3 regions of the Guyparkeria hydrothermalis genome follow, and region 3 is predicted to be linked to each of the others. Evidence: predicted binding sites of a transcription regulator. Region 3 holds the regulator's gene; each other region holds the start of a gene.
The links. The regulator sigma-54, encoded in region 3, starts transcription at its own class of promoters, with help from an activator protein. The targets are predictions, from matches to a motif close to TGGCANGNTNCNTGCTT.
Positions count from the first base shown of each region.

Region 1: a site for sigma-54 is predicted at 2,451-2,467, ahead of flgA (flagellar basal body P-ring formation chaperone FlgA). Genes of this name have one in related genera too.
Region 2: a site for sigma-54 is predicted at 5,334-5,350, ahead of cynS (cyanase). Genes of this name have one in related genera too.

Region 1 is NZ_JAJSED010000001.1:90,900-100,932, reverse strand. It holds gene flgB (flagellar basal body rod protein FlgB) at 1-366, opposite strand, end outside; gene LV476_RS00500 (CheR family methyltransferase) at 469-1,272, opposite strand; gene LV476_RS00495 (chemotaxis protein) at 1,281-2,240, opposite strand; gene flgA (flagellar basal body P-ring formation chaperone FlgA) at 2,555-3,301, shown strand; gene flgM (flagellar biosynthesis anti-sigma factor FlgM) at 3,468-3,785, shown strand; gene flgN (flagellar export chaperone FlgN) at 3,947-4,426, shown strand; gene rsmD (16S rRNA (guanine(966)-N(2))-methyltransferase RsmD) at 4,436-5,035, opposite strand; gene ftsY (signal recognition particle-docking protein FtsY) at 5,158-6,360, shown strand; gene LV476_RS00465 (cell division ATP-binding protein FtsE) at 6,514-7,185, shown strand; gene LV476_RS00460 (cell division protein FtsX) at 7,182-8,144, shown strand; gene rpoH (RNA polymerase sigma factor RpoH) at 8,303-9,187, shown strand; gene LV476_RS00450 (GGDEF domain-containing protein) at 9,346-10,033, shown strand, end outside.
Region 2 is NZ_JAJSED010000001.1:280,724-290,756, forward strand. It holds gene LV476_RS11260 (glutathione S-transferase family protein) at 7-618, opposite strand; gene LV476_RS01400 (sulfurtransferase) at 746-1,606, opposite strand; gene LV476_RS01405 (FAD-dependent oxidoreductase) at 1,664-3,070, opposite strand; gene LV476_RS01415 (hypothetical protein) at 3,057-3,233, opposite strand; gene LV476_RS01420 (acyl-CoA dehydrogenase family protein) at 3,239-4,390, opposite strand; gene LV476_RS01425 (OsmC family protein) at 4,495-5,058, opposite strand; gene cynS (cyanase) at 5,426-5,869, shown strand; gene LV476_RS01435 (carbonic anhydrase) at 5,980-6,726, opposite strand; gene LV476_RS01440 (hypothetical protein) at 6,912-7,313, shown strand; gene LV476_RS01445 (YbcC family protein) at 7,415-9,886, opposite strand; gene LV476_RS01450 (proton-conducting transporter transmembrane domain-containing protein) at 9,944-10,033, opposite strand, start outside.
Region 3 is NZ_JAJSED010000001.1:792,930-802,962, forward strand. It holds gene LV476_RS03655 (ABC transporter ATP-binding protein) at 1-182, opposite strand, end outside; gene LV476_RS03660 (hypothetical protein) at 179-667, opposite strand; gene LV476_RS03665 (formylglycine-generating enzyme family protein) at 743-1,609, opposite strand; gene LV476_RS03670 (KpsF/GutQ family sugar-phosphate isomerase) at 1,762-2,748, shown strand; gene LV476_RS03675 (KdsC family phosphatase) at 2,748-3,281, shown strand; gene lptC (LPS export ABC transporter periplasmic protein LptC) at 3,284-3,889, shown strand; gene lptA (lipopolysaccharide transport periplasmic protein LptA) at 3,931-4,476, shown strand; gene lptB (LPS export ABC transporter ATP-binding protein) at 4,483-5,229, shown strand; gene LV476_RS03695 (RNA polymerase factor sigma-54) at 5,417-6,892, shown strand; gene hpf (ribosome hibernation-promoting factor, HPF/YfiA family) at 6,915-7,208, shown strand; gene LV476_RS03705 (PTS sugar transporter subunit IIA) at 7,401-7,883, shown strand; gene LV476_RS11175 (HPr(Ser) kinase/phosphatase) at 7,934-8,902, shown strand; gene rapZ (RNase adapter RapZ) at 8,899-9,780, shown strand; gene LV476_RS03720 (PTS sugar transporter subunit IIA) at 9,870-10,033, shown strand, end outside.

The DNA of each region.
Region 1 (10,033 bases), 700 kb from region 3:
GCTGAGAAACGAGAGCGTGGTCTGATAGCCGATCGCATCCTGCGTGTAGCCGACGCGTTCCTTGTCCAGATCGACCGTGTTGCCGTCCAGCGCTGGCTGGTCCGGCACCGAGAACCCCTCGCGGATCGACGAGGACGAGGTGCCGCCCAGCTGCCGCGGATCACTGGTCGCCAGCTGCCCGGCGGCCCCGGGAGCGGACTTGGACTGCAATGCAGCCTCCATCGCGCGGTCGAACGACATCACCCGGGCCTTGTACCCCGGGGTATCGGCATTGGCGATGTTCTCGGCACGCATCTTCAGGCTGCGCTCCTGGAGCTTCAGCGCATCGTCGTGAATGCCAAACAGGCGGTCGTTGATGATCGACATCGAAAAAAACCCTCGACACAGCGTCAGTGCCGAGGGCTTATGCGATAAGCGTGCCAGCTTTTCGGTAGGGCCGAGCCGAACGAGCTCGGAAAGGTGGCTCGGTCAGTCCTTGAGCCGGTAGGCGGTGCCACCGGTCGGCAGGCGCTCTGCCGTGAAGCGGTCGCTGAGTTGGGTAAGGGATTCCGACGCGCCCAGGAGCAGGTAACCGCCCGGCACAAGTGTGTCGGCAATGCGGTTGATGATCTTGGCCTTGGTCTCGCGCGAGAAGTAGATAAGCACGTTGCGGCAGAACACCAGATCGTAGCGCCGGACCTCCGGGCGCAGTTCGAGCAGATTGCCCTGACGGAACAGCACCCGGCGACTGACCTGCGGAGAGATCTTCCAGCCTTCGCCCGTCTTGACGAAATATTGACGCTTGCGCTCCGGCGAGAGCCCGCGCCCCAGCGACAGGTCATCGAACACGCCCTTGCGCGCCTTCTCGACCACCGCCTCGGAGATATCCGTGCCCACGATCTCGAGATTGAAGGGCACCCGCTGTTCCTCGGCGGTGATGCTGATCGAGAAGGCCTCCTGCCCGGTGGAACAGGCAGCCGACCAGATGCGATAGCTCGATTTCTTGGCCGAAACGGCCTCGGGGAAGAACTTCTTTTCCAGGGCCGCGAAGGGGTAGCCATCACGAAACCAGAGCGTCTCGTTGGTGGTCATCGCATCGACCACGTCGCGCGCCAGGGTGCGATCGCGACGGGAGAGAAGCGTCTCGATCAACCCTTCCACCGACGCATGCCCCTGCGCACGCGCCACTCGTGAGAGCCGCGTTTCCACCAGGTACTGCTTGTCCGGGCTCAGCAGTATTCCGCTGTGCTGCTCGAGAAAGGCGGTGAATCGGGCGAAGGTTTCGGCCTTCATGCCCGCGGTCAAGCCTCGTCCACAGCGTGATGCACCTCATGGTGCGTGAGCGCCTCGCCCACGACGCGGGCGAGATCGTCCGGATGGAATTTCGGGATGAAGCGATCAGCACCCACCTGCTTGACCATGTTTTCGTTGAACACACCCGAGAGCGAGGAGTGCAGGATCACGTAGAGGCTCTTGAGCTTCGGGTCCTGGCGGATCAGCGACGTCAGGGTATAGCCGTCCATCGTCGGCATCTCGATGTCCGAGACGACCATGGCCAACCGTTCGAGCTGCTCCGGCTGCTTCTCCTTCCAGCGACGCAGGGTGTCGATCGCTTCCTGCCCGTTCTTCGTGACCACCGGGTGCAGGTGCATCTGCTCCAGCGTGCTCTCGACCTGCTTGCGGGCCACGACCGAGTCATCGACGACCAGCACCAGGTCGCTGCCCTTGGCGATCTCGCCGAACTGACCGATCACCTCGTCCGACACGGTCTCGGCCACGCCGACGACACGAGCGAAGATCTGCTCGACGTCGATGATCTCCACCAGCTGCTTGTCGATGCGCGCTACGGCCGTCAGGAAATTGGAGTTGTTGGTGCCGCTCGGCGGGGTGAGCACCTCCTTCCACGACAGATTGACGATGCGGTCGACCGAGTGGACCAGAAAGCCCTGCACCGCGCGGTTGTACTCGGTAATGATGACGAACGCGTCCTGCACCTGCTCTTCGGTCATCCGCCCCTTGCCGATGGCCTCCGACAGATCGATGACGGTGATGGTGTGACCGCGAACGTCGGCAATACCCCGGATGGAGCTGTCCGAGTGAGGCACGTCGGTCAGTTTCGGGCAGCGGATGACTTCACGCACCTTGAAGACGTTGATCCCGAAGCGCTGATCCGTGCCCAATCCGAACACCAAAAGCTCGAGTCGGTTGCGGCCGGCGAGCTGGGTGCGGGAATCGACTGATGACATCACGTTGCTTTTCACGACTTGTCCTGCCTTGGTGGCATTGGTGGGCTGGCTGATTCTTGTATTTTCCAGACGTCGTATCGGCCCCGGGGAGACAATCTTTAGCCCACCGGGAGAGAGGCTGGGACCCCGCCCATTCCTGCCTGTTTTCGGTAGGCGGACCGACTGTCAGGGCATGGTAGCGCAGACACACACCGCTTGCGTGCCGGTCGCCGCATGCGGGCGCGGTGGCATGGTAAATGCAAGATCCAGCGGCGTAATCCAACCCGTTCATGCTGCCGCTTTCCCATGACCCATTTCTCATGACCCAGTTACCCTCTCCCAACGATGCAATGCCAAGGCGCGAACCGGATCGGCGTGCGGCGAGTCTCCTCGCGCTTGTGCTGGTGACGGCCGCCGCGCTGCTGGCTGCCGCCCAGGCCACGGCGGCAGCCCCCGCGGCGCCTGCCAGCGTCCAGGCGCAGGTTGCCTCCGCCATGGACCGATATCTGGATCGACAGGGCGGTGACCGGGGCAACCTCACCCTGCGCGCTGACCGGCTCGACCCCCGCCTGCGGCTGAGCGTCTGCGACCAGGCACTGGAAATCAACGAAGGCCGGCCGCTCAACCTCAACCGCGGGCGGCAGACCGTCAAGGTAAGCTGCCACGGCAGCTCGCCGTGGCGCATCTACGTTCCGATCGAACTCACCCGCCGCCAGCAGGCCGTGGTCGCCGCCCGCCCGCTCGCCCGGGGCGACGTGATCACCGCAGCCGACCTGAGCCTGGCAACGGTCGACGCCAACCGGGCGCGACAGCGTTACTACACCGATCCACGGGAACTCATCGGCATGATGGCCACCCAACCGTTGCAGTCCGGCCATCTGGTCACCGCTCGCGACCTCGATATCAACGCCGTGGTCGATCGGGGCGACCTGGTCTCCATCCAGGCCGGCACGCGCGGCTTCGTGGTGGGTTCGACCGGGGAGGTCCAGAACCGAGCCGGCGTGGGTCAGCGCGTGCGGGTGAAGAACACCCGCTCGGGCAAGGTGATCGAGGCCGTGGTCATCGACAGCCGGACCGTGGATGCGATCGGCGGTTGAGCCATACAACCCTCGCTTTGAAAAAGTATTTCAGTCGGCGCTAAAGTTTTCCCGGGAACCGCCGATGGTTTAAGTGCGAAGGGACATTTACGTTAACCTAGACTCCTGCACTGTCGCCTCGGTGGCGGCGCGGACATGTCGTCCGAGACAGGAAGGATCAAGCACCATGGCAAACGAAATCAACGGCTTTGGCCCGCGCAATCTGGGCCAGAACTCGTCGGTAGACTCCTCCCGCGGCCGCAGCGAGGCCAAGGGCGAGTCGCAACGTCCTTCTGGCGATGTGCCGGCGAGCATCAAGGAGGATGACGCCGTGACACTTTCCAGCGGGGCATCGCAGCTTCGTGAACTCGGCCAGTCGCTGGCGGAGACCGCGCCTTTCGATCAGGGCAAGGTCGACCGGATCAAGGATCTGATCAGCCAGGGCGAATATCAGGTCGACTCCGCGAAGATCGCCGAGCGGCTGCGCCAGTTCGAGAATCTGTAACGGCGATCTGCCCTGCTCGACGAGCGGGAACAATCCCGCCCACCCCGGCCGGCACCCCGCCGGCCCGGGGCTTCGTGCGTCCCGGGGAATGACGTATGCTCCTCGGAACCCGGCACGCCGGGACTCACCTTGAGACCACACCCGCCGAGCGCGACGCCACGATGAGCGAATCCACTCCCAACGATCCGGCCCCGTCATGGCTGACTAGCATGCAGACGCACGCCGAGGCGCTGCTCGACCAGCACGAGCGCCTCGCCGACCTGCTGCGCCGCAGCGACACCCCGCCCCTGGACGAATTCGACGCAGTCTTCGAGACAATCCGTCAGCACAACGACGGCATGGCGGAGGCCGAACAGGCTCGTCTGGAATGGACCGCGGCAATCGGCACGGACGACATGGAAAACGCCCTGGCCGAGCAGCCCGAGCACACCCGAAACCGTTGGGCCGATCTCAAGGAAATGGCCCGCCGTTTCCGTCAGCTGTCTCAGGCCAACCTCATGGCACTGCGGCGCATCGACCAGTTTCTCGGCGAGCGGATCGATTTCCTGCTGCAGCGCGACGAATCGGGCGGCTCGCTGTATACCGCCAAGGGAAGCGAAAGCCAGACCGGTGGACGCGGGCGCACGCTGGGCGACGCCTGACTTACTACCTCACTCCCGGGCCAACAGCACCGACCGGCTTTCCCCGGCACGCGTTTCCCGACTGACGACAAAACCCGCCGGCAGCCGCAGCGCATCCAGATCCGCGCCCTCGACGAATACCCGCGCTCCTTCGGCAAGCCAAGGGGCGGCGGCCACCCGCTCAAGCGAGTTCTGCAGCAATGCCGGCTGCCGGAACGGCGGATCGAGAAACACCAGATCAATCGACCCATCGTCCAGCTTGGGTTGGTCAAGCCATTTCAGCGCATCGCGGGTCCAGACGACGTACCGCGAGTGATCCGCACCCAACTGCTCGAGGTTCTCCGCGATCGCACGAGCGACGCGTGGCGATTGCTCGACGAACCCGACCCATGCCGCGCCGCGCGACAGGGCCTCGAATCCGAGCACCCCGCTGCCGGCAAACAGATCCAGCGCGCGCCAGCCGGTCACGGTCTGCCCCAGCCAGTTGAACAGGGTTTCCCGCACGCGGTCAGGCGTCGGACGCAGGTCGCGGGCCGCCGGGAAGCGCAGCCGACGCGACCGCCACTCCCCACCGATGATCCGGACCTGCTCTCCGCGTGACGGGCGGCGCCCCTTGGCGGTACTGGGCATCGACGAAATCCTCCCTAGAACGAGTCGCTGTCGGCCAGAGGGTGCATGATAAACTTCGTCGGCGCCGCGCGGGGCAGCTACCCCGGAACACCCCGTCGCCAACCCAGGTACCATCACGCTCCATGTTCGGATTTCTCAGACGCAAGAAACGCAAGACAGACGTCGCCGAGGCGCCGGAAGAATCGTCAGCGCCCCTGAGCGGCGACGAAACCAGCCCCGCCGAGGCCGACGCATCGCCCGAGCCGCCCGGCGACGACCCTAGTCCCGCCGAACCGACAGCGAGCGCGACTCCCGCGACACCGAGCACCCCGGAGCCGGACGACCGCCAGAAGCAGCGTCAGGAATCCGACACCGCACCGACCACCGCCTCCACCCCTGCCCCAAAACCGGCGGGCGAGGATTCGGGCTCCCTGTTCAGCCGTCTGGCCAAAACGCGCTCTGGGCTGACCGAGGGACTCGGCGATCTCTTCCTCGGCAAGAAGAAGATCGACGAGGACATGCTCGAGGAACTCGAGACCCGTCTGATCATGGCCGACGTGGGCCAGCAGACCACGATGGCACTGATCGACGAGCTCACCGACGAGATCGATCGCAAGCACGTCGACGATCCCGAGCGGCTGTTCGAAACGCTCTACCGCCTGATGGTCGAACGCCTGGAGGCCGTCCAGCCGGCCGCCCCGCCCGCACGTCGCCAACCAGGCCGCCCCCACGTGATGGTGGTCTGCGGCATCAACGGTGGCGGCAAGACCACAAGCATCGGCAAGCTCGCCCACCGCTTCAAGGGCGAGGGTCGGGAGGTGACGCTGGCTGCCGCCGACACCTTCCGCGCGGCGGCCGTCGAACAGCTGATCGCCTGGGGCGAACGCAACGACGTGCGCGTGATCGGCGAGCCGGGGCGGGGCGATCCGGCCTCGGTGGCCTTCGATGCCGTCAGCTCGGCCAAGGCACGCGGCAGCGACATGCTGATCGTCGATACGGCCGGTCGCCTGCACACCCAGTCGGGCTTGATGGATGAACTCGGCAAGCTGATCCGTGTCATCAGCAAGGCCGAGCCCGAGGCGCCCGACGAGGTATTGCTGGTCATCGATGCCAGCATCGGCCAGAACGCGCTGATCCAGGCCCGACAGTTCAACGACGCCGTCAAGCTGACCGGCCTGATCGTCACCAAGCTCGATGGCACCGCCAAAGGCGGCATCGTGTTTGCCATCGCCGAGGAACTGGGCCTGCCGATCCATTACATCGGCGTGGGCGAGAAACCCGAGGATCTGCGTCCGTTCGAGCCGCGCGCCTTCGTCGACGCGCTTCTCGACCATCGCCCCGACTGAGATCCCGATACCTCGAATACCGTCACAAGCAAGTCGAGTGCAAGGAGCCCGCGCATTGAGCGACAAGACACGTCAGGAAGCTAATCGAGACGCGAGCCCGCGCGTGACTCAACCGCCGGTCGGCGCGGCCCGTCTTTCGAGGTACCCGTCCCGATGATCGAGTTTGCCAACGTCTCCCGTCGCTACGCCAACGGCCAGTTCGGCCTGCAGGACATCAGCTTTCGTCTGCCCGCCGGGCGGATGGCGTTCCTCACCGGTCACTCCGGTGCGGGCAAGTCCACGCTGCTACGACTGATCCCCGCCCTGGACCGCCCCACCTCCGGCAAAGTGCTTATTGGCGGCTACGACCTGGGCAAGATGGGGCGGCACCAGTATCCCAAACTGCGCCGGCAGATCGGCGTGGTGTTCCAGGACCACCACCTGCTGCCGGACCGCTGCGTGTTCGACAACGTCGCGCTTCCCTTGCTGGTATCGGGCTACCTGCCGAGTGACGTCCGTCGTCGTGTCGACGCCGCCCTCGACAAGGTCGGTCTGCTGGGACGCCAGCGCGCCCAGATCGACGAACTTTCCGGCGGGGAGAAGCAGCGGGTCAACATCGCCCGCGCGCTGGTCAACCGGCCGCGCATCCTGCTCGCCGACGAACCCACCGGCAACCTCGACCCGGACCTGTCGCGCGACATCTTCGACCGCTTCTTCGAGTTCCACGCCGTCGGTGTCACCGTCCTGATCGCCAGTCACGACGTCGAACTGCTCAAGCAATACCCGGTACCGCGGATCGCCCTCAACGAGGGGCGGATCAATGCCTTCGAGGAGGCCGACTCATGAGCCCCCGCTCTCAGGCCGAAACCCCGACGACACGCGAGAAAAGCCGCCATCCGCTGGCGGCGTGGCGACGTCACCACCGCCAGTGCCTGCGGGGCGCGTTCAAGCGACTGGTCCGGCGCCCGCTCGGCGCCTGGGCAACCATCGTGGTCCTCGGCGTCATGCTCAGCCTGCCGGCGTTGGTGATGACGCTCGGCCACCAAGTCGAACGGGTCGGCTCCATCTGGATGACCGACGCGGCGCGCATGGACCTGTATCTCGTGCCCGGCATCGAGGAGAGCGAACGGCAGGCCCTGCGCGACTGGCTGGATCGCCAGACCGCAGTCGCCGAGCAGCGAGCCATCCCGCCCGAGGCCGGCCTGGAGGAGTTGACCGAGCGCCTGCGCATTGAGGGGCTGGAATCCCTTGATGCCAACCCCCTGCCATGGGTGATCGAGCTGACGCTGGTCGATGCACGTCTCGACACGCGCCTGACACTGGCCGAGGCGCTGCGGGAGCAACCCGCCATAGCCGAGTTCGCCACCGGTGGCGACTGGGTCGAACGCCTCGAGCAGATCCGCCTGTTCTTCGACGAGCTGGGGTGGTGGCTGCTGCTCCTGCTCGGCCTGACCGTGGTGTTCGTCGCCGGCAACACACTGCGCCTCGAACTGCACGAGCGCCGGCGCGAGATCGCGCTGATCGCACTGATCGGCGGGACCGAGCGCTACATGCTGCGCCCACTGCTCTACGACGGCACGATGACCGGCCTGCTCGGCGGTGCGGTCGCCTCGGTGCTGGTCGCCACGGCCGTGGCCGTCACCGCCGGACCGATCGAACGGTTCGCCTCGTCCTATGGCGCGGCCATCTCGCCACAGATCGATCCGGCCGTGATCGGCCTGCTGCTCGCCGCTGGCGCCTTTCTAGGCTGGCTGTCAGCACAGGCAATCGGCCGCTTCTACATCGGCCGCCTCAGCACCCCGTGAATTTTGCCGCGCCCTGCAGTAGTCTCGGGTTTTCCCGGCGGTAACGGGGAACTCTTTCCCCCGTTTAGCACTCTCACTTCGCGAGTGCTAAAATGCGAGGTGATGAAATATTGGGATACTTGCAGCGAGGCGAGTCGATGCATAAAGCAGGCAACCAGATGACCAATTCCGATGCCCGGGCACTGACCGGGGCCACCGGCATGACCATGCCGGTAATGGGTGATTCGTTGTCGCAGTACCTCAGCGAGGTGCGCCGTCTCCCCATGCTCTCCGTCGAGGAGGAGCAGACCCTGGCGCGCCGGCTCAAGGAGTCCGGCGACATCGAGGCGGCACAGAAGCTGGTGCTCGGGCACCTGCGCTTCGTGGTGCACGTGGCCCGCGGGTATCGCGGCTACGGCTTGCCGCTGGCCGACCTCATCCAGGAGGGCAACATCGGCCTGATGAAGGCGGTCAAGCGCTTCGATCCGGAGCAGAAGGTGCGCCTGGTGACCTTTGCCGTCCACTGGATCCGCGCCGAGATCCACGAGTACATCCTCAAGAACTGGCGCATCGTCAAGGTCGCGACGACCAAGGCGCAGCGCAAGCTGTTCTTCAAGATGCGCCAGATGAAGAACTCGATCGGCTGGCTGAGCAAGTCGGAAGCCGAATCGGTGGCCGAGGAACTCGACGTGCCGGAACGCGAGGTCATGACCATGGAGGCGCGCCTCTACGGTCGCGACATGGCGCTGGATTCGCCCGCCTACGACGGCAACGACGAGAGCGAGGGCCCGTCCTACGAGCAGATCCTGGTCGATCAGGATCAGCTTTCGGTCGAGGACATTGCCGCCCAACGCGACGAGAACGATCGCGTCGAGGCGATGACCGAGGCCCTGTCGACGCTCGACGACCGCAGCCGCGACATCCTCACCCGCCGCTGGCTGGACGAGCCAAAGGCCACGCTGCAGACGCTGGCGGACGAGTACGGCGTGTCCGCGGAGCGGATTCGCCAGATCGAGACCGCAGCCCTGAAGAAGCTGCGCACCTCCCTGCCCCAGCCGGCCTGATCAATCTGATCGGGCGGGCTCAAGCCCGGCGCCATACGTCCTCAAGCCACCGCCCGCGCGGTGGCTTTTTTCATGCGTGACCTAGCACAAGCATCCGCTGTTAGACAGGCCAGCCCCACCCCCCTATCCTGACCGTTACACACAGGACGTGGTGACGCATGTATTCCAGCCAGCAGCTTTCCCGACCGGCGCGGAAAGCCGTCTCTCGCATCTACCTGGTCGCCGGAGGCAGCCTGATCCTGCTGTCCCTCGCCTTCTATCTCGCGGGGTTCCGCCCTCTCGCCAGCACGCTCCATGACGAGCATGCACAGCGCATCGACATGTCCCTGAACACGACCCTTCAGCTGGTCCAGGAAGAAATCGAGAAACATCAGAACCTGGCCGAGCAGATCGCCAGCCGCAGCGCGATCCGGGAACAACTCCGCCAATACGAGAACGGGACCATCACAAGCGACGCCCTGCGCCGCTTCAGCCGCCCCAAGCTGACGGATGCCATCCGCGCACACGAGGACATTCTCGGAATCACCCGGTTGGATGGTGACGGCGCGCGGCTGGTCGATGCCGGCCTGCCCGCACCCGATGCGGTCGCTCAGTACTGTCAGGCGCAGGGGGCGGATGACATCCACCTGCTCTCCCCGAGACTCATTGGCGGAGTGCACCGGCTGGTCTACTGCTCGCCGCTACTATCTCCAAGCGGCACGCATTTGGGAACCGATGTGTTGATAATCAGCGAATCCGGCATCCGCGAGCTCATCGAGAGCCCTGCACGAAGCGCAGTCGTCCATTTCGCCCTCTACGACCATGGAAGGATGGTCTACCCACGCGAGCAGCGGGACCGTCCCGCCT
Region 2 (10,033 bases), 510 kb from region 3:
TGGCGGCTACCCGGCGTCCTCGTCGAGGAGCGGCACCCAGCCGGGCAGGGCCTCGACGCGTGACAGCCAGGCACGCACGCCGGGGTAGGGTTCGAGCGACACACCTGCCTCGTCGGCCAGGGCCACGTAGGGGTAGCAGGCCAAGTCGGCGATGGTGGCGCGCTTGCCGGCCAGCCAGTCGGCGTGAGCCAGCCGCGATTCCATCAGCGCCAGTCCCTGGCGACCTTCCTGCTGGCACTGTTCCCGGTTGAAGGGGCGCTTGAGCCGCCAGACCGCCCGTGCCCGCGCCAGCCCGTAGAGCAGCTCGTCCCCGGCCACGGCCACCCACTGCATCACGCGCGCCTCGTCCGCGGGATCGTCTGGCAGCCAGTCCCGGCTGCCGTAGCGCCGGGCGAGGTAGACCAGGATCGCCATCGAGTCCCAGATTCGCACATCGTCATCGACCAGGAACGGCACCTGCCCACGCGGGTTGATGCGGGTGAATTCGGGCGAGGCGGTTTCGTTGTTGACCACGTCGACCGTGACGCGTTGATAGTCCATGCCCAGCATCGAGAGCAGCAACCTCACCTTGTGGCAGTTACCGGATAGCGGGAAGTCGTAGAGGGTGAGCGAATGCACGATGAAGTCTCCGAGGTGGCGGCGTTAGTCGTTTGTCCTCCAGTCCGCAGGCGAGTTCAAGCGAAAACGTGGCGGCCCTGAAAAAAAGCCCGGCATGCCGGGCTCCTCAGGACGGGAAGGTGGTATGTCAGGCCACGTAGGGCAGGCCTTCCTCGATCGGCAGACTCGGATCGCGCGACCATTCGTTCCACGAGCCGAAGTAGAGGCGGACCTTCTCGATGCCGGCCGAGCGCAGGGCAACCAGGGTGTTCGACGCCCGCGCGCCCTTGAAGCAGTACAGATACACCTCCGAGTCCGGCGTGATGCCGACACTGTCGCACTCGGCCCGGATTTCGGTGGGGGATTTGAAGCGGGCGACCGCGCCCGGTTTCATGAAGCGGTACCACTCGATCCAGACGGCCTCGGGCAGCCGTCCCTTGCGCGGGCAGAAGTCCCTGCCGTAGGGCGAGGAGCTCTCGGCAACCCATTCGTCGACGTCGCGCACGTCGAGCAGCGTGACGTGATCCGAGGACAGGGCGGCCAGGACGTCATCCTTGTCGAGCATCACGTCGCTCGCGCCGGTGTCCAGCGGGAACGTGGCCGGGGTGGGTGAGGGGACGTCGTCGGTCACTGGCAGCCCCGCGGCGACCCATCCCTGAAAGCCGCCATGCAGGATGCGGATCTTGTCCTTCGGGTACCCGAGATGCTCGAGCAGGAACAGTCCACGACAGGACTGGCCGAAGCCCGTGTCCATCGCATCCTCGTAGAGGACCGCGACCTTCTCGCCGTCAAGGCCCGCGGCGCCGAACTTCTCGCTGAACTGTGTTTCCAGTTCCGCGAGCCCCTCGGGGGTCGAGTTGGCGAGAAAGGTGAAGATTTCCGGGATGTTGACGGCACCCGGCAGGTGCCCGGCGGCATAGGCCTCCGGATTGCGTGTGTCGATCACGACATGCGGCGTGGTCTGGATCAGTTGCTGTAGTTCGGTGGGTTCGATGACGGGGTTGCTCATGCGGCGCTCCTGATGGTGGTGCCCCAACGGGGCAGGGACGAGGTCGGCGATTCGGCCTCACTGGCCGGCATGTCGGCTGACATCCCGGTAAAGCGATTCGTGTTCACTGACCGCCGGGCCGGAAAGGGCGTAACCGATCAGCTCACCGCGGCTCAAGAAGTCGTTGCGCTGCCCGTCCGCCACGGGGCGTGCCGCCCAGTGGCCGAGGTCGGCGCGGTTGCGATCCGGCGGGCACAGCATGATCGGCAGGCTCGGGGTCTTCACCCGGATCGCGGCCGGGCGGTGGTCGAACGGCTCGGATCCGCCGGCAAGATGGGCCGCCGCGCTCTGTGCCATGCGACGGATCGGCTCGATGAAGAAGTAGCTTCGCCCCCCGATCTCGGCGCAGTCGCCCACCGCGTAGACGTGGCTGTCGCTGGTCTGCATCGTCTGCGCGGAGGCCACGATGCCGCGATTGGTGACCAGTCCCGCCCGTCGGGCGAGATCGGTGTTGGGCACCAGCCCCATCGCCGAGATGACCTCGTCGGTGATCAGTTCGCCGCCGTTGGTGAGCGTGATCTTCAGCCGCCCGTCGTGATGGTCGAGGCGTCTGAGGCTGGCGTGCGGGCGGAAATCGACGCCCTTGGCGGCCAGGTGATCGCCCAGTTCGGTTCCCAGTGTGGCCGGGGCCAGGCGGTCGAGGACCCGTTCGCCCAGATCCAGCAGCGTGACCCGATGGCCTCCGGCGGTCAGATCCTCGGCCAGCTCCACGCCGATCAGGCCGGCACCGATCAGGGTCACGTGCCGGCTTTCGCCGTCGAGACGATCGCGTAGGCGCCGGTAGGCGGCCAGGTGGTTGAGTCGCGTGATCCGGCCGACCGCGTCGCCGTCGAAGGCGCGGAAGCGCTGTCGGGCACCGAGCGCGAGGACCAGATCGCCGTAGTGAACCGGACCGCGCGTGGTCAGCAGGCGTTTGCCTTTGAGATTGAGCGAGATCACGGCGGTATTGGGCTGCAGGGTGATGCCCAGTTCGGCCGCCTTCGCCGGCCCGCTCTGTTCGATCAGCTCGGCCGGTGCGCGCCCCAGGCCGATCGCCATCGACAGGCCGGGCTTGGTGTAGGCGGCCGCCTCGTCGTTGCTGATCAGGGTGATCGGCCGATCGGGATCGCGGGCGCGCAGTTCCTCGGCGACGGTCCAGCCCGCAATGCCGGCACCGACGATGACCACCGCATCCGGACCACCGACACCGCCGCGGGCCGCACGGGGACGCGGAGCGTCGGCCTCGGCCGCGCGCTTTGCGGCGTACTCGTGCAGGGGCATGAAGTCGGCCTTGGTGACGCCGCAGAGCGGGCAGTACCAGTCGTCGGGGATGTCATCGAAGCGGGTGCCGGGGGCAATGCCGCTGTCCGGGTCGCCCTCGTCCTCGTCGTATATCCAGCCGCAGACGGTGCAGATCCAGCGGATGTCCTGGTCAGATGTGCTCATGGCGGGTCACTCTCGATTCGGTCAGTTCGGTCAGGGCCGGGAAGCGCGGGTCCGGCTTGGGTCGGGTCGCCTGGTTCAACTCCAGTCCCGCCCGCAGCAGCAGGGTGGCCACCAGCATCAGCTGGCAGGCGTGGAGCGCGAGTTGGCGGGTAGGGCAGGGCATGGCGTTCAGTCGATCAGCGACTCGATCTCCTTGCGCAGGTGCTTGATCGCCGGGGTGACGATCGCGACGAAGTACGCCTCGCGTAGCTTGCGCTGTGCCGGGGCGTCGGCCAGGTAGCCGTTCGCGCCGGTGTGCAGCATCGCGCTATTGGCCGCGCGCAGAGCCAGTTCCGAGCCGGCGAGTCGCAGTTCGAGGACCTGGCGGAAATAGGCCGGGTCGGGGTTGTGGACGTCGTCGGCCAGCTCGCGCACCAGGGCGCGGGCATCCTCGAGCGCCTCGCGCAGCTCCTCAGGTCGGTCGTCGAGGTAGCAGTTGACGTGGCCGAGGCGTGGTTCGACGTCCTCGCACAGCCGGATGCAGCCCTCGATCACGCCGGTTGCCATGCCGGCCTGCAGCAGGACGAATCCGGCCTTGATGCGATTGAGGAACGGGCCGACCGGGTCGGCGATCACGTCGCGCTTGGGAATGAAGGCGTTGTCGAAGAACAGGGCGTAGGTGCCGGTGCCCTCCATCCCGCAGAACTCCACCAGTTGCTTGAGTTCGAGGCCGGGCATGTCGGTGTGGATCAGAGCCATCACGTCGCGCGGGTTGTCGCCCTCGACGCGGAAGATCGAGCCGAACACGTGCGATTCGCCCAGGTTCGAGATCCACGGCAGGTTGCCGTTGACGATGAAGCCGTCCTCGGTCTCCTCGGCGTGCAGGAGGATGTCCTCGATGCCGGCGAAGTACTTCATCGGATTGGAGAGGGCGGTGCCGCCAAGCAGCTCGCCGCTGGCTAGCTTGGGCAGGACGGTCTCGCGGAGGTAGTGGTTGTCGGAGTTCTCGACGTACCAGGCCACGGCATCCTGACACCAGGTCATGAAGCCGGTGGACATGCACTCGGCGGAGATGCGGTCCATGGCATCGATGGCGGCGGCGATGTCCATGCCATCGGGGTTCTGGGATGCCACGTGATGGCGGTAGGCGCCGGCGGCGCCCAGCTCGTGCAGCACGTCGGCGGGGTACTCGCCATGGTCGATGGCGATCACCTGCGGCTTGAGGGCGCGACGGATAACGGTATCGAGATCCGGTGCCGTCGCCTCGCGCAGGAACGCCGGTATCGGCGGCGTCGATGGGGAATGCGGGCTCGCCACGTCGTTGGGAGTGACAAGGGTCATGAATCACCTCCTGGAAGAGGCCCGGCCGGGCCGGGCAAGGGTCGGTGACAAGGCGGGCGGTGTCGTGAGCCTTGATGGAGCGGCCGCCCGCTCGTCGGTCCGGTTCAGGCCAGGTGGCAGGAGAGGTCGACCGGGCGGGTCATGGTGTTAGCCACCGGCGACCACTTCTCGGCGGTATCCAGCAGGTCCTGCAGTTCCTCGTCGGGAATCGGCTCGACCGGCTCGACGTCGAAGTAGACGCGGATCGCGGTGAAGCCCAGAGGCTTGGATTCGTCGAGATCGCCCGTGCCCCAGACGGCGGTGACGTTGATGTCCGCTTCCATGGAAAGCTCGAGCTTGGCGAGCTTGATGCCGCGAGCGGTGGCGTTCGCCTGCACCCCGACGGCCAGACAGGCGCCCAAGGCGGCCAGCGTGGCCTCGGAGGGGTTCGGTGCGGTGTCGTCACCGAGCAGGTGCGGCGGCTCGTCCACCACGACCGGATCCAGATCACGGATGTAGGTCAGGTTGCGGAAGCGGCCTTCGCAGACGGTCTTTGCCTTGAGCGTGACGATGGCCTCCGGGTTGGCCTTGCCCTTCTCGCCCAGGGCCTTTAGGCCGTCGGCATCGATTTCCTTGAGGGCCTGGCGGACACAGGACGGGGCGACGGGTTGGGCGGTTGCAGTGCTCATGGATGGTTACTCCGATGGTTGGCTTGAATGGGACGGGGATCGTCTGCAGCGATCCCGCCGTCGCCTCCTGAACTGCAGGGGCTGTGCCAACTATCGAAAACCGCGCTGTGACGCCGTTTCGTCGGTTCATGGGTGCAGGGCGCCCCGTGGTGGTGCGGGCATTGGCGGACAATGTCCATCGATGGGGAGCGGGGAGGCGGACAATGTCCGTTTGGCGGTGGGTCAAGTGTGAGTGGAAGAGGGTAATAGACTGAAATACAAGGAAACGAGCGGTCTGGCAGGCTTCTTGATACGGGTTTGAGTCAGGCGACGGCCGTAACCGGTCGTCACCGGCATCAAACCATGAAAATCCGCGGAGGCATTCGCCATGATGACCAAGCAAGCACTGACCGACCTGATTCTGGAAAAGAAGGACGCACTGGGCCTGTCCTGGGCCGACATCGCGAGCGGCGTGGGGCTCTCGCCGACATTCGTCACCTCGGCCTGTCTGGGCATGAACAGCCTCAAGCCCGAGTTCGCCGACAAGCTGGTCGCGATCCTGGAGCTGCCGGCCGAGGCCAAGGCCGCGATCGAGGCCTGCCCGATGAAGACCTGGGAGCAGACGGTGCCGACCGACCCGCTGATCTATCGCATCTACGAGGTCATGGGCGTCTACGGTCCGACCATCAAGGAGTTGGTTCACGAGGAATTCGGTGACGGCATCATGAGTGCGATCGACTTCACCCTGGGCGTCGATCGCGAGGCCAACCCGGCCGGTGATCGCGTCGTGATCACCATGAACGGCAAGTTCCTGCCCTACAAATCCTGGTAACGGTGCTCGCGTCGGCTCTGTCGACAGCACAAAAAAAGGGCGCGTCGATACGCGCCCTTTTTGCTGCCCGGCGATGAACTCCGTCGGGCAGGGCCTGTGCACGGATTCAATCAGTCGATCAGCATGCGGGCATTGACCGGTTGTACCGGGCGATTGTTGTCCATACCGATCGCTTTCTCGAACGCCTTGATCTGCTTCTCGGACAGAGAGGGGTGCTGCTGCATGACCACCCAGCGAACCCCCTCGGTGCAGGGCGGCGTGGTCAGCGAGCCGTTGTAGCGGTAATGCTCGCCCTCGCTGGGCAGCAGCGTGGCGGCATCGAAAGCGGTATCCAGCTGTACCTCGTCGCCCGCCGAGCCGGGGAGCTTCTCTACCAGCGACTCGAGTGCCTCGTTGGTGTCCCCTTTCTTGAAGAGCACGGCCACTACGGCCAGGTTGCCGTCAGGATCGGCGTGGACAAAATGCGCCTCCAGCGGGAAATGTTCACCATCGATGGTGTGCTCGCTCGGGGCATGGAAGTGGAACTGCTTGAGCTGGTAGTCCCGGCCGTCGATCGTCAGGGTGCTGCCTTTCTGGTAATCGACCTGGACGGCATGACCATTGTTGACGACGTTAGTGCCGCCAGCGCTGTAGTCGAAGACCGGAGCCTTCTGGTCGGCGGATACCGGGTTGCGCAGGTCGACCGGCGACTGGTTTACGCCCTCGCCGCAGGTCTCGAAGGACGCATCCAGGGTTTCCCATTTCGCCGGGCCGGTGTCGCCCTCATAACTCCAGTGCGGCGTGTCGGCCGCCAAGGCGTGCTGGGAAAAGCCGAATGCCGTGACCAGTACGGCGAGGGTTCTGGGAGCAATGCGCATCAGGGTCTCCTTGTTTCTTGGTTTCTGGTTGATGGGCGATCGGTGCGACAAGGTAGCAATGCTACTAGTTCCCAAGAGCATAGAAAAAGGATGTTTTCGGGTTGGCCACTGCATACATAGACGGCTAATGAAAAGGCGGCTATGCTCGGCCACGACACTCGGAATCCATGACAAGGAGCGTGACGATGCTGATGCTGGAGGTGAAGGACGTCGGTTGGTGGTACTGGCTGGTGACGGCCGTGCTGTTGACCTACGGGGTTCTGGTTGACCCGCTGGGATTGTTCCTGGCAGTCGGTCTGACCGTGATCAACCTGTCGCACTTCGTGGTGAGGGCGGATCGCCTGACCGCCTTTCCGGTACAGGTGCGGTTTTTCTATCTGCTTCTGCTGTTGGTCGCGCTGCCCGAACCCATGCGGTGGCTGTTCTGGATTCCCATGATTGGCACCTGGGCCCAGGTGCTGGTGGGCTACTGCACCATGGCGCGACTGGTTTCGCTCTTTCCCTGGAATCGACGAGAGCCGCTGACGTGGCGACTGGTTTGGCTGCGGTTCATCTCGGCGCCGGTGCGTGGCAGCGTGGCCGACTGAGGCCGGCCCGAGCCCGGCCCAAGCTTGGCTGACAGATGATCAACAAAAAACGGCGCGGAGGAGTCCGCGCCGTTCGTCGTTTACGGGGTTGAAAAAGCACGTCAGCCGGCTTCTGCTACCCAATCGCCATGCGCGCGGCGGCGCTGTACCTCGCCGTCGTCGGCAATCCGCAGTAGGGTGATCCAGCGGTTGTCGATCAGGTGCTGCAGGGTCTCGTTGCCGGCGATGATCTCGTCTATTGCCTTTGCGGGCGCCTCGATAAATGCCGACAGGCGCAACGGCTCGTGCCGCCAGTTCTCGCCGTCGTGCAGTGACTGCATCGACAGGCCGACGCGCAGGTCGCCGCCGTTGCCTTCGAGCACGCCAACGAGCCCGCCGACCACGTTGTGCAGCACCTTGTTGCCCGATCCCTGGCGCTCGTTGTCCACGGTTGAGCCGTAGTACTGCAGGTTGATCCAGCTGGCGACGACCAGCGGTGCGGTCAGGATGAGGTTGAGCACGCCGAAGCCCTCGTCCTGACGCCAGTCGTAGTCGTGCAGGAATGACCGGCCGCCGAGATCCAGGTCGCGGGTGCGCTCGCGCGGGGCGGCGATGAAGGCCGCGTTGCCGGCCAGCCCCCACTCGGGGCGCACCTCGGACCAGTCCCGTCCACGATGGTTGGCGGCCTTGCGGGCTGCCTCACGGTCGCTCGGTTGCTCCCGCAGGGTCACCAGTCGTTCCAGCCGGGTGAGATCGCCCGCCTGGACCAATGCCTGACGCAGCTCGTCGAGTCGCGCCCGCTCCACGGACCCCTCGGTAATGTCGAGCAGGTCGACCTCGTCCGTGGTGGTGTCGTGCAGTGCGGCAACGAAGCGCGTGTCCTCGGGGAGCTCGATGCCACGCTCGGCCAACCCCGGCCGGATCGCCGGATCGTTGAGCAGGTCGGCGGCCACCCGGGCGCTGACTTCGCCGGTCTGTCCGGCGCAGGCACCACAGTCCAGCCCGGCCCGATGCGGGTTGTTGGTGGTCGTGCTGCCATGCCCGGCCAACACCACGATCGGCGCGATATCGCCGGTCAGGCCCAGCCCGCGCAGGATGCCCTCGGCCATGTCGGTCCGCTGTCCGAGCGACGGGCTGCCGGCGAGGCTCGGGTGCACCTGTGCGCGTTCCTCATCGGTCAGCCCGGCTTCATCCGGCGGTGGGGCCGGGGTATGCCAGCCGAGGGTGTCGCCGATCAGCTTGGGCAGGTAGGACAGGCCGGCCGACTCGACGAAAGTAAAACAGGATGCCGCGGAGAGCTTGAACTGCTTCCACGACAGGCCCGCGCCGATACGCTTCTCGCGGCGCGTGGCGAGATCCTCGTTACCCTCGACACGATCGGCGACCTCGACGCCCGGGTTGAGCAGTACCGGTGTGTGCGTGCGGCACTTGGACTCACCCAGACGGCTGTAGGCCAGCGGCACGCCGAAGAAGCCGGCGAAGCCGATGGTCTGCGCGCCGGGGAAGCTCGTTTCCAGGTGGCGACGAAAGACCTCCGAGCGCACGTCGATGCAGAAGGCCGCCTGGACCGGCGGGCGACCCGCGGTGGCGTCACGGCCCTCGTCGGCCGTGCGGAAATGACGGACGACCGGGTCACGGAAGGCGATCTCGGTGGCCGTGAGCATCACCTCGTCGATAAGCGCCTCGTTCTCGGCGGCGGCGATCGCCTCGTGGTGGCGTTCGATCTCCCTCTGCCATTCGCGTCGGATCGCGTCGCTGCCGTCGGTGGCCTCGAGCGCCAGCGCCTCCCAGACCAGTCGCACGGCGAGCAGGTCTGTCAGGTCGTCGCAGCGCCCGCCGTTGAGCTCTGCACCCCACTGACGGTAACGGCAGTAGGCGGCCCAGCCGTTGATCGACTTCAGCGCGGCGAATAGGTAGTCCGCGTGCACCGATTCGGGCAGCTTCAAGGTCTCGATCGCCCACGCGATCGCCTCGATCGGATCGGTGGGCACGTCACGCAGGTAGCGGCGCGCCTTGCCCAGTCCGGCCGCCTGCGCGCTGCGGTCGATCAGGGTGTACTCGCGCCAGGCGGTGAACAGTGCGGCATCCTCGTCGGGCGCACTCCAGATCGCCTGGCCGCGGTCGAAGTGTGCGGCAAGGAAGTGGCTGATCTGGTCGACGACGAAGATCGAGATCGGCGCCGCACCGGGGCGGTCGAGCGCCTCGACGAGCATGGGCACCGGGGTGATTCGCGAGCCCGGTGACTCGAGCGCGTCGATGACGGTCTCCACGGCTACCGGACGGCCCAGGTGCTCGACGGCCCGCTCGATGTGCTCGCGGGTCAGGCGACCGTCACGCCATTGTGCGGCGTACCACTCGTGATCCATGACCGTGCGCTCGCCGGCGATCGCGCCCAGATAGCCGCTGGCCTGGGTGAACGACTGGTCGATCAGGCCGAGGTAGGGATTGACCGCGACGAACGAATCCAGCGGCCAGAGCGGGGCGATCTTGCGCCCGGCAGCATCGGCCAGTTGGCGCACCTGCTCGACATCGAGATGGCCGAGCCCGGACGTCGTCTGGTTGGTGACAGGTTGTACTTGGGTTGCCTGTGTCATGGCAGGGTCCTCCCCGGATGTGACCGGCCCTTGAGGGTTACGAGTAAGGATTGCGTATCAGCTTTGCGTGCTGGTAACGGACATGTGCGCCTCGAGGCGAGCGTGTCGCGACCGGTGCTGGCCGACCTTGTGCGGCCACAGGCGGTG
Region 3 (10,033 bases):
CGCACCTGGCCACCGATCAATCGCAGCAGGGTCGTCTTGCCGGTACCCGACGGCCCAAGCACAGCCGTGACCTGCCCGCGCGGGAACCGCATGTCGACGCCGTCGAAAATCACTTGGCGCCCGCGAGCGAAGTGAACGCCGTCGAGCTCGATCATGTCGGCTTGCTCTTGTGTCGCGCTCACAACCCGATCAACTCGGCAAGCGTCTTGAGGCGGTCGACCGTGGTCACGGACGGCGGCTCGCCGTCGACGAACAGGGCCGCCTCGGCCGGAGCCTGTTCGACGAAGCGCTCGAGGCCATCGCGCAACGCAGAAGCATCGTCACTAGCGGGAATCAGGCCGACCACCGCACGGTCTGCCTCATTGTCCGGTCGCCAGACCGGGGTGTTGTCGTCCAATCGGACCACCCGGTGGTATCCCGCCTGCGCAACAGCCTCCCAGTCCCGCGACCAGGCGACCGACTCGACCACCACGAATACCGGCGCCGGTGCATCGGCAAGCTCCTCGAGCACCGTCTCGGCATCCGGATCTTCACCGGCAACCCAGAGGGCATCCTGCTCGTTAAGCAGAAAGGCCACTCGCCATTCCGGCGGCATGTCCGGATCGAAGAAACTCGATGCCAATGCCGGCGAATGCCGGTAGCGCAGACCGAAATGTACCGCCTTCATGTCAGTTCGCCCACGGGTGGAAACGGTGGCAGCACAGGCCGTGACCGGCCGCCTCGAGGTCGCGAATGATACACGTCATGCCGGCCCCTCGAGCTCGCGCACCAGGCGAAATCCCAGGTTCAGATCGAATTCGTTGGCCTGGCGCGGTGCCCGGGACGCGCTCCGGCAGGCACCGGGGGAATCGAACCAGGACCCGCCTCGCACGGCCCGCAGGTGCTTATTACGGGGATCGACACTGCGGTGGGGTTGCGATACCGACCGCGGCCCGACCAGGTACCGTTCACTCCACTGATCCTGCGTGAATTCCTGAACATTACCGTGCACCTCGTAGAGCCCCCAGGGATTGGCCGGCAGGCTGCCGACGGCCACCGGCTTGCCCGGCCCGCAAAGGAACAGACCGCGGGTGCAGTGAAGTCCGCCGGCGCAGTTCACTTCCTGGCGGCGGATGCGGTCGCCGAAGCAGAACATCGTGTCGGTACCGGCCCGTGCCGCGTATTCCCACTCCGCCTCGGTCGGCAGGCGGTAGCGCGCGCCGGTCAGCTCGCTTAGCCATGCGGCGTAGGCCTCGGCATCCGTCGCCGAGACGTTGTACATGGGAAATTCAGGGTCGTTCCAGGTGTAGGGCCGTGGTCGACGATGGCCGCTCGCCTCGAGAAAGGCGAAATATTCGCACCGACGGATCGTGCCACGCGTCATCGCGAATGGCCGCTCGACATGCACCTCGTGGCGCGGCTGCTCGAACGAGCGGGCCTGATGCTCGCTCGCCCGGCTCCCCATCCAGAACCCGCCCTCGGGAATGACGGCCAGTTCCGGCGCCGGCTCGTCCCCGGCCGGCGGATCCCGGAAGAAAACGTCGAGCCCGAGTCGATCCGCGGCATCGCGCTGCCGCTCGATTACCCCATCGACGGACCCTGCCTGCGCGGCCGTGGCTGCCGATTGCATTCGCTCACCTCCCGGGATTGATTTACCGACAGCGGAACCGGGCTGCATCGTGCCGGTCTGCCCGCTTGGCAGCACCCGACGCGACCATTTCGGCCACGGCGGGCTGATATACTCCGAAACCCGAAAATCTTAGCATGCCGACCGGATCCCTCATGGAGCAAAAAGCCCTGCATCCCGACAACCTGCTGCGCATGGCCCACGAAGTCGTCGACATCGAACGTGACGCCATCGGGGCGTTGACCTCACGCCTCGACGAGACCTTCGTCGAGGCGTGCCGTCTGATGCTCGCCTGCGAGGGACGCGTGATCGTTACCGGCATGGGCAAGTCCGGGCACATCGGGGGCAAGATTGCCGCCACGCTGGCGAGCACCGGCACCCCCGCGTTCTTCGTGCACCCCGGCGAGGCCAGCCACGGCGATCTGGGCATGATCACCGAGCGCGACGTGGTCATGGCCCTGTCGAACTCCGGGGAAACCGCCGAGATGCTCGCCATCCTGCCGGTGATCAAGCGCCTCGGCGTCGGCCTGGTAGCGATGACCGGCCGCCCCGATTCCACCCTCGCCCGCTCCGCCGATGTGCACCTGGACGTCGGCGTCGAACAGGAAGCCTGCCCGCTCAACCTCGCACCAACCGCAAGCACCACCGCGACGCTGGTGATGGGCGATGCACTGGCCGTCGCTCTGCTCGACGCGCGCGGCTTCCAGCCCGAAGACTTTGCCCTCTCCCACCCGGGCGGATCACTGGGGCGCCGCCTGCTACTGCACGTGCGCGACGTCATGCATACCGGCGAACGTCTCCCAAAGATCGGCCCGCAGCAGAGCGTCAAACAGGGCCTGCTGGTGATGACGTCCGGTGGACTCGGCATGGCCGCGATCGTCGATGACCAGGACCGCCTGCTGGGCCTGTTCACCGACGGCGACCTGCGCCGCCTGCTCGACAGTAGCGACTTCGACCTCGACTCGGCCATCGAGCGGGTGATGACACCCGACCCGCGCACCTGCCGCGACAACATCCTCGCCGCCGAGGCCATGGCGATCATGGAACGTGACAAGATCAACGGCCTGCTCGTCGTCGACGAGAACCGGAAACTGAAAGGAGCCCTCAACATGCACGACCTGCTTCGCGCGGGGGTGGCCTAATGCGCCACGATGACAGGAACTGGATCGAGCGCGCCCGCGAGGTGCGCCTACTGGTGCTGGATGTCGACGGCGTGATGACCGACGGCCGACTGCATCTCACCGAGAACGGCGAGGAGCACAAGATCTTTCACAGCCGCGACGGCCACGGCATCAAGCTCATCCAGGAGCTGGGAGTGGACGTGGCCATCATCACCGGGCGCGCCTCGGAGGCCGTCACGCGGCGGGCCAAGAGTCTCGGCATCCAGCACGTGGTACTGGGCGCGACGGACAAGGGCCAGGCGATCGAGGAGCTCTCGCAGCTGGTGAATGTGCCGCTGGCGCAGATGGCCGCCATGGGTGACGACGTCCTCGATCTGCCCATGCTCAATCGCGCCGGCCTGTCGGCCACGGTCTGCGATGCCCCCATGATGATTCGCAGCCGCGTCGACTGGGTGAGCCCGCTCCCGGGTGGCTCAGGCGCAGTGCGCGCGCTGATCGACACGCTGATCGACGCCCGCGGCCAGTGGGGCGACGTGCTGGCGCGGTATACCTGACGATGAAGTGGCCCCTCCCACCGCAGGCCAACCGTGCCCTGCTGGCCGTGCTCGGCATCGGCCTGCTGGGCCTGTTGACCTGGGAGAACCTGTCGGACGAGTTCCTGCCGCAGCTCGAGGCGACCGGCGGTTACGCCCAGCGGCTGGATCAGGTGTCGAGCTGGCAGTACGACGAGGAGGGTCGATTGTCCTATCAACTCGCCACCCCGCGCGCCATCCAGCGCGATGCCGAGGATCGTTACGAGCTCGAGGCTCCCGAGGCGGCACTGATCGACGAACCGGACACGCCGCCCTGGACGATCGACGCCGCGCGCGGCACTCTGCTCGACGGAGGCAAGAGCATCCGATTGGATGGCTCGGTGGTTGCCGCACGCGCGCCCCATCAGGACCGTGGTCGGCTGGAGCTGCGCACCGACCGGCTCTGGGTCTACCCCGAGCGCTACGTGGCCCGAACCGACCTCCCCAGCACGCTGCAGGAGTTGGGGGCATCCGGCGAGCGCCGTTGGACCAGCAAGTCCGACGCTTTCCACCTCGACTGGGACGAGCGGATCTTGACGCAATCCGACCGGATACGGGATCGGATCGAACCGCAGGCACAGCGCCAGTGAGCGCATCCGCACAGACACGACGCGCAGACAGGAAATACATCATGGCGATCATTCCGAATTCGACTTCTCGCTTGCAGGCAGCCGCTCTTCTTCCGGCCTTTTGCCTTTCGCTGGCCATGGCCGGGGCCACCTCACCGGCATTCGCCGCCAAGGCGGACCGCAACAAGCCGATCAAGGTGCAAGCGGACAAGAAGGTGACCAAGTATCAGGAAGGCACCAGCGTGTATACCGGTGACGTGGTCATCGATCAGGGCAGCCTGCATGCCACCGGCCAACGAGCCACCCTGTATCTCGAAGACGGCCAGCTGGTGCGCGCCGTGCTCGAAGGGCACCCCGCGACCTTCCGCGAGCGCGACGAACAGGGCAACCTGGTCGAGGGCAAGGCCAACGAGGCCGACTACCGCACCGCCAACGGCAATGTGATTCTTACTGGCGATGCCTGGCTGAAGCGCACCGGCGACGAGATCCGCTCTGATCGCATCACCTACGACCTCGACACCGAGGTGGTCGAAGCCGGCGAAAGCGATGGCGGTGCCCGCGTCGAGATGACACTGCAGCCACGCAACCGCGACGAGAAAGGGGACTAAGCGCTCATGCCGCGAACCACCCGCCACGCCCCGCTGCTGGAAGCGCGCACCCTGTCGAAGAGCTATGGCTCGCGGCCGGTGGTGCGTGATGTCTCGCTGCACGTGGAAGCCGGCGAGATCGTCGGCCTGTTGGGCCCCAACGGGGCCGGCAAGACCACCAGCTTCTACATGATCGTCGGCCTGGTACCAGTCGACCAGGGGGGCGTGTTTCTCGACGGCCGGGACATCACGCACACGCCGATCGACCGCCGGGCCCATCTTGGGCTCGGTTACCTGCCGCAGGAACCCTCCGTCTTCCGCAAGCTGACCGTGCGTGAGAACATCCTGGCCATCCTCGAGCTGCGCCGCGAACTTACGCGAAACGGGCGGCGACGGGCACTCGAGGAGCTACTCGAAGAACTCAACGTGACCCACATCGCCGATTCCAAGGGCCAGGCCCTCTCGGGTGGCGAGCGTCGCCGCGTGGAGATCGCCCGGGCGCTGGCGGCCAACCCGCGCGCCATGCTCCTCGACGAGCCGTTCGCGGGCATCGACCCCATCTCGGTGATCGACATCCAGCGCATCATCGAGCATCTGCGCGACCGGGGGATCGGCGTGCTGATCACGGATCACAACGTCCGCGAAACGCTCGGCGTCTGCAAGCGAGCCTACATCGTCTCCGACGGCGAAATACTGGCGCACGGCAGTGCCGACGAGCTGCTCGCCAACAAGTCGGTCCGCGATGTCTATCTCGGTCACGACTTCACCCTCTAGGCCCCGGATCCGGTGCGGGAACCGTTGGCACAACCGGGTGACATTCCGCTAAACTGACTCTCATGCAAATTGCATGCTCACCCCGTTTTCAGCCCCTCTCCTGCGGGCCGACATCCCATGTTCCGCAAGGCGCCCGACGTGCGCCGATGCCGGCAATGGATCTCGCCGGAGGTGACTCGTGGCAGGCATGAAGGCCGGACTCGAACTGCGGCTGGGCCAGTCGCTGGCAATGACGCCGCAGTTGCAGCAGTCGATCCGTCTGCTGCAATTGTCCACGCTCGAATTGAGCCTCGAGATCCAACAGGCGCTGGACACCAACCCCCTGCTCGAAGTGGCCGAGGATGATCGGGGCGAGGAAGAGTCCGCCGAGACGCAGTCCACCGAGGATCAGGACCCCGGCGCCCAGGCCGGCGAGGAACTGCTCGAGGATCGCAAGGACAAGTCGGCGGACGAGGACCTGGTGGTCGACTCGTCATGGGACGACTACTACGAATCCGACGGTGCCACTGCGCTGAGCAGCAGCGCACCGAGCGAGGACTACGACCCCTTCGCCACGCAATCCACCGGCGAGGACAACCTGCGAGATCACCTGCTCAGCCAGGTCCACCTCGCGTCGCTATCCGAATCCGACCGTCGCGTCGCCACCGCTCTGATCGAATCGATCGAGCCAACGGGCTACCTCGAAGAATCGCTCGACGAGATCGTCGCCCTTTTGCAGGACGAACTGCCGGAGCTCGACATCGAAGAGGCCGAGGCCACTCTGCACTACATCCAGCAGCTCGATCCGGTCGGCGTCGGTGCCCGGTCGCTGGCCGAATGTCTCACCATTCAGATTGATCAGAAATACGCGGACGACCCGGCGGCAGCCGATGCCCGGGCCGTGCTCGACGGCGACTGGCTCGAGGCAATCGCCCGGCGGGAACTGCCGCATGTCACCAAGGGGCTCGGCATCAGCCGCGAGCGACTCGAAGCCGCGCTGCGACTGATCCAGGTCCTCGATCCCCGCCCGGGGTTGTCCATCAGTGAGACGACAGCCGACTACATCCGGCCGGACGTGATCGTCACGCACCGTGAGGACGGCTGGCACGTCGACCTCAACCCCGAGATCGCGCCGCGGCTTCGTGTCAATCAGACCTATGCCAGCCTGATCGACCGTTCCAGCCGCGGCAAGGACGCGACCTACATCCGCAACCACCTTCAGGAAGCGCGCTGGTTCATCAAGAGCCTGCGCAGCCGCAACGAATCGCTATTGAACGTCGCCCGCGAGATCGTTCGCCGGCAGATGGACTTCTTCGAGCAGGGCGAGATCGCGATGAAGCCGATGGTACTGCGCGAGATTGCCGAAGCGCTCGACCTGCACGAATCCACGGTCAGCCGCGTGACGACGAACAAGTACATGCTCACGCCCCGCGGGGTGTTCGAATTCAAGTACTTCTTCTCCAGCCACGTCGGCACGAGTGACGGCGGTGAGTGCTCGGCCACTGCCATACGGGCACGAATCAAGAAGCTAGTCGAGGAAGAAAATCCCAAGAAGCCCTTGAGCGACGCCAAGATTGCGACCATGCTTGGAGACGAGGGGATCGACGTCGCTCGACGCACGATCGCCAAGTACCGGGAAGCGATGGGGATCGCTTCCTCAACCGACCGTAAGCGGTTGATATAGATACCATATAAAGGAGTCGTCTATGCAGATTGACATCACCGGTCATCACGTCGATGTTACCGAGGCCCTCAAGGCCCACGTCCACGACAAGTTCACTCGGCTGGAGCGGCACTTCGACAAGCTGGTAGACATCCACGTGATTCTCACCGTGGAGCGCAAAGAGGCCCAGAAGGCCGAAGCCAACCTCCACGTCAGCGGCCAGGACATGCACGCCGAAGCGGTCACCGATGACATGTACGCGTCCATCGACGCCATGGTGAACAAGCTGGATCGGCAGATCGTCAAGCACAAAGAAAAACTCACCAGCCACCGCTGACCCTTCGCGGGGAGCGATACCAGACTCTCCGCGATACGCCGGGCGACGGCCCACGGCATGACCGTCGCCTGGCAGGAGCCACGAGGTCGGTGTTGCACCACGAATACAACAAGCTATGATGCGCCCCGACTCGACCATTCCCGCCCCGACCCGCGAGCGATCCTCGCGGCAAGTCGACCGACAGGGTGCTTAATGAATACTGCCGAGCTGTTTCCGATCCACCACATCCGGATCGACGAGCTGTACCAGAGCCGCAAGCGAGTACTTGAAGTGCTCTCCGGCCTGCTTGCGGACGACGAACTCGGTGGCCAGCAGGCCACGCAAATCTTCGAGGCCCTGGTGGCCCGCGAACGACTCGGCTGCACCGCGATCGGTCACGGCATCGCGGTCCCCCACGGCCGCGTCGACGACATTCTCACGCCCCGGGGGGCCGTGGTTCGCCTGCGCGAAGGGGTCGACTTTGGTGCGCCGGACGGGGCACCCGTCACGCTGGTCATTGGCCTGGTCATCCCGGAAGACTGCCCCGAGCAGCACCTGGAGATCCTCGGCCGGTTGGCGCGACATCTCAACGACCCGGACGAGCGTGACACCATCATGGAGGCGCAAAGTGCCGAGCGCGTCCAGAACCTGATGATAGAGTGGCTAAAGGACAGTGCCGAGGCGACAGCCGGCTGAACCGGGCACCGCGCCCGACCATCGAGCCATGAACGGCAAACGGGCAGGCCATGATCCCGAGCTTCACCCATCATCACCTCTCATCGGATGCCAGCGACGCCGACTGGCAGTGGGCCTTGCCCGACCAGTGGCAAGCCGGCGTCGCACCCGACCAGCGACGCATCGGGCCGGCCAACCCCTGGATCCCCACCCGCCTGGCCCTGATCTCCCCCGCCCTGAGACGCTACCTGCAGTGCGGCGAGGAATGCCTGATACACGCCAACGGCCCGCTGCCGGCAAACGACGGCCCGCGCACCATCGTCCTTACCGAGGCCCACGCCGGAGCGGTCGATGAGTGGCTGGCCCACGTTCCCGTGGCCGAACCGGGCCATGGCACCCCGATCGTGGTCATCAGCACACCGGACGACGACGAGAGCGTCAGTCAGCGCCTGCAACGCCTCTGCGGCGCGCACGACGAGGACTGGCGTCATGGCGTGTTCATGGAGATCAGCGGGCTTGGCGTGCTCATCCGTGGCACCGCCGGCATCGGCAAGAGCGAAGTGGCGCTGGAATTGATCAGCCGGGGTCACCGCCTCATCGCCGACGACGCACCCTGCTTTATCGCACGTGGCGACGAGGTCACCGGTTCCTGCCCCGACCGGCTGTTCGGCCTGCTGGAGGTCCGCGGCATCGGTATCCTCGACATCCGCGAGCTTTTCGGCAGCAACGCGCTCAAGGCACGCAAGTACCTGCGCCTGATCGTCGATCTCTACCCGGCCGACAGCGAGCACCACATGGGTGCCGACGAGCGCCTTTTCGGCGACCGCGGCAACGAGCGCATCGCCGGTCTGTCGATTCCCGTCTGGCGCATGCCCGTGGCCCCGGGACGCAACCTGGCCGTACTGCTCGAGGCGATCGTGCGACAACGCAACCTCGAGCGCCAGCGCGGCGGCCAGCCCGTCAGCCCCCGGGTCGGTCGACTGTTGGCCGACGGCGAGATCCCCGACAACCCCGACCAGAAGCCGGAGCCGTGGTCGTGAGCAGCCCCGCGCCACGTCTGATCCTGGTCACTGGACAATCGGGCTCGGGCAAGTCGGTGGCACTCGCTGCTCTCGAGGACAGCGGCTTCTATTGCATCGACAACCTGCCGCCCGACCTGCTCGATCACCTGGCCGAGAGCTATCTCAAAGGCAGCATCGCGGCCCGCGGCATCGCGATCAGTATCGACGCCCGTGCCCCGGAGCAATCGCTCGCCGACCTGCCGGATCGTATCGACCGCCTAAGGCAACGCATGCCGCAGCTGCGAATCAGCAGCCTGTTCCTAGAAGCGGATCGCCAGCGCCTGATCACCCGTTTTTCGGAAACGCGGCGCCGGCACCCCCTCTCCTACCAGATCGAGAACCTGGTCGAGGCCATTGCCCGCGAAGGGCAGCTGCTGATGCCGATCCGCGCCTATGCCGACCTGGTTATCGACACCAGTCTCACGACCGTGCACCAGCTGCGTGAGGACGTGCGGTCGCGCCTGATCGGCGAAAAGGTGGTTGGCCCGCGCATCCTGATTCAGTCCTTCGGCTTCAAATTCGGCATCCCGCTGGACTCCGACTTCCTGTTCGACGTCCGGTTTTTGCCCAACCCGCACTGGGATACCTCGCTTCGGCCACACAGCGGCCTGGACGAGGCCGTGGTGAACTACCTCGAACAGCACCCGGTCACGCACGATACCCGCTCGCGCATCAGCGAGTTCCTGGCACACATGCTGGTTCAGGCGAGCCGCAGCGATCGCAGCTACCTCACCTGCTCGGTGGGCTGTACCGGCGGCAAGCACCGCTCGGTGTATATCGTCGAGCAGATCGCCCGTGACCTCCGCCCCACCTTCGGCAACCTGGTGGTCCGCCACCGGGATCTGGGCAACCACTGACCGGTAACGTCGGGGAATCCCCCTGTTCCCACCCGGTTTTTCGGTATGATGCAGGCTTTGCCGAACGCGATTGAGGAACCGTCCCTGCAATGACCGTCGGAATCCTGCTCATCTGCCACAACGACATCGGTGCCCAACTCATCGAGACGGCCACCGACATGCTCGAACGGCTGCCCACGCCGCTCGAGCACATCGATGTGCGCCAGGACGATGACCCGATCGATCTGCTCAACGCCGCACGCCGCCGGGTTGC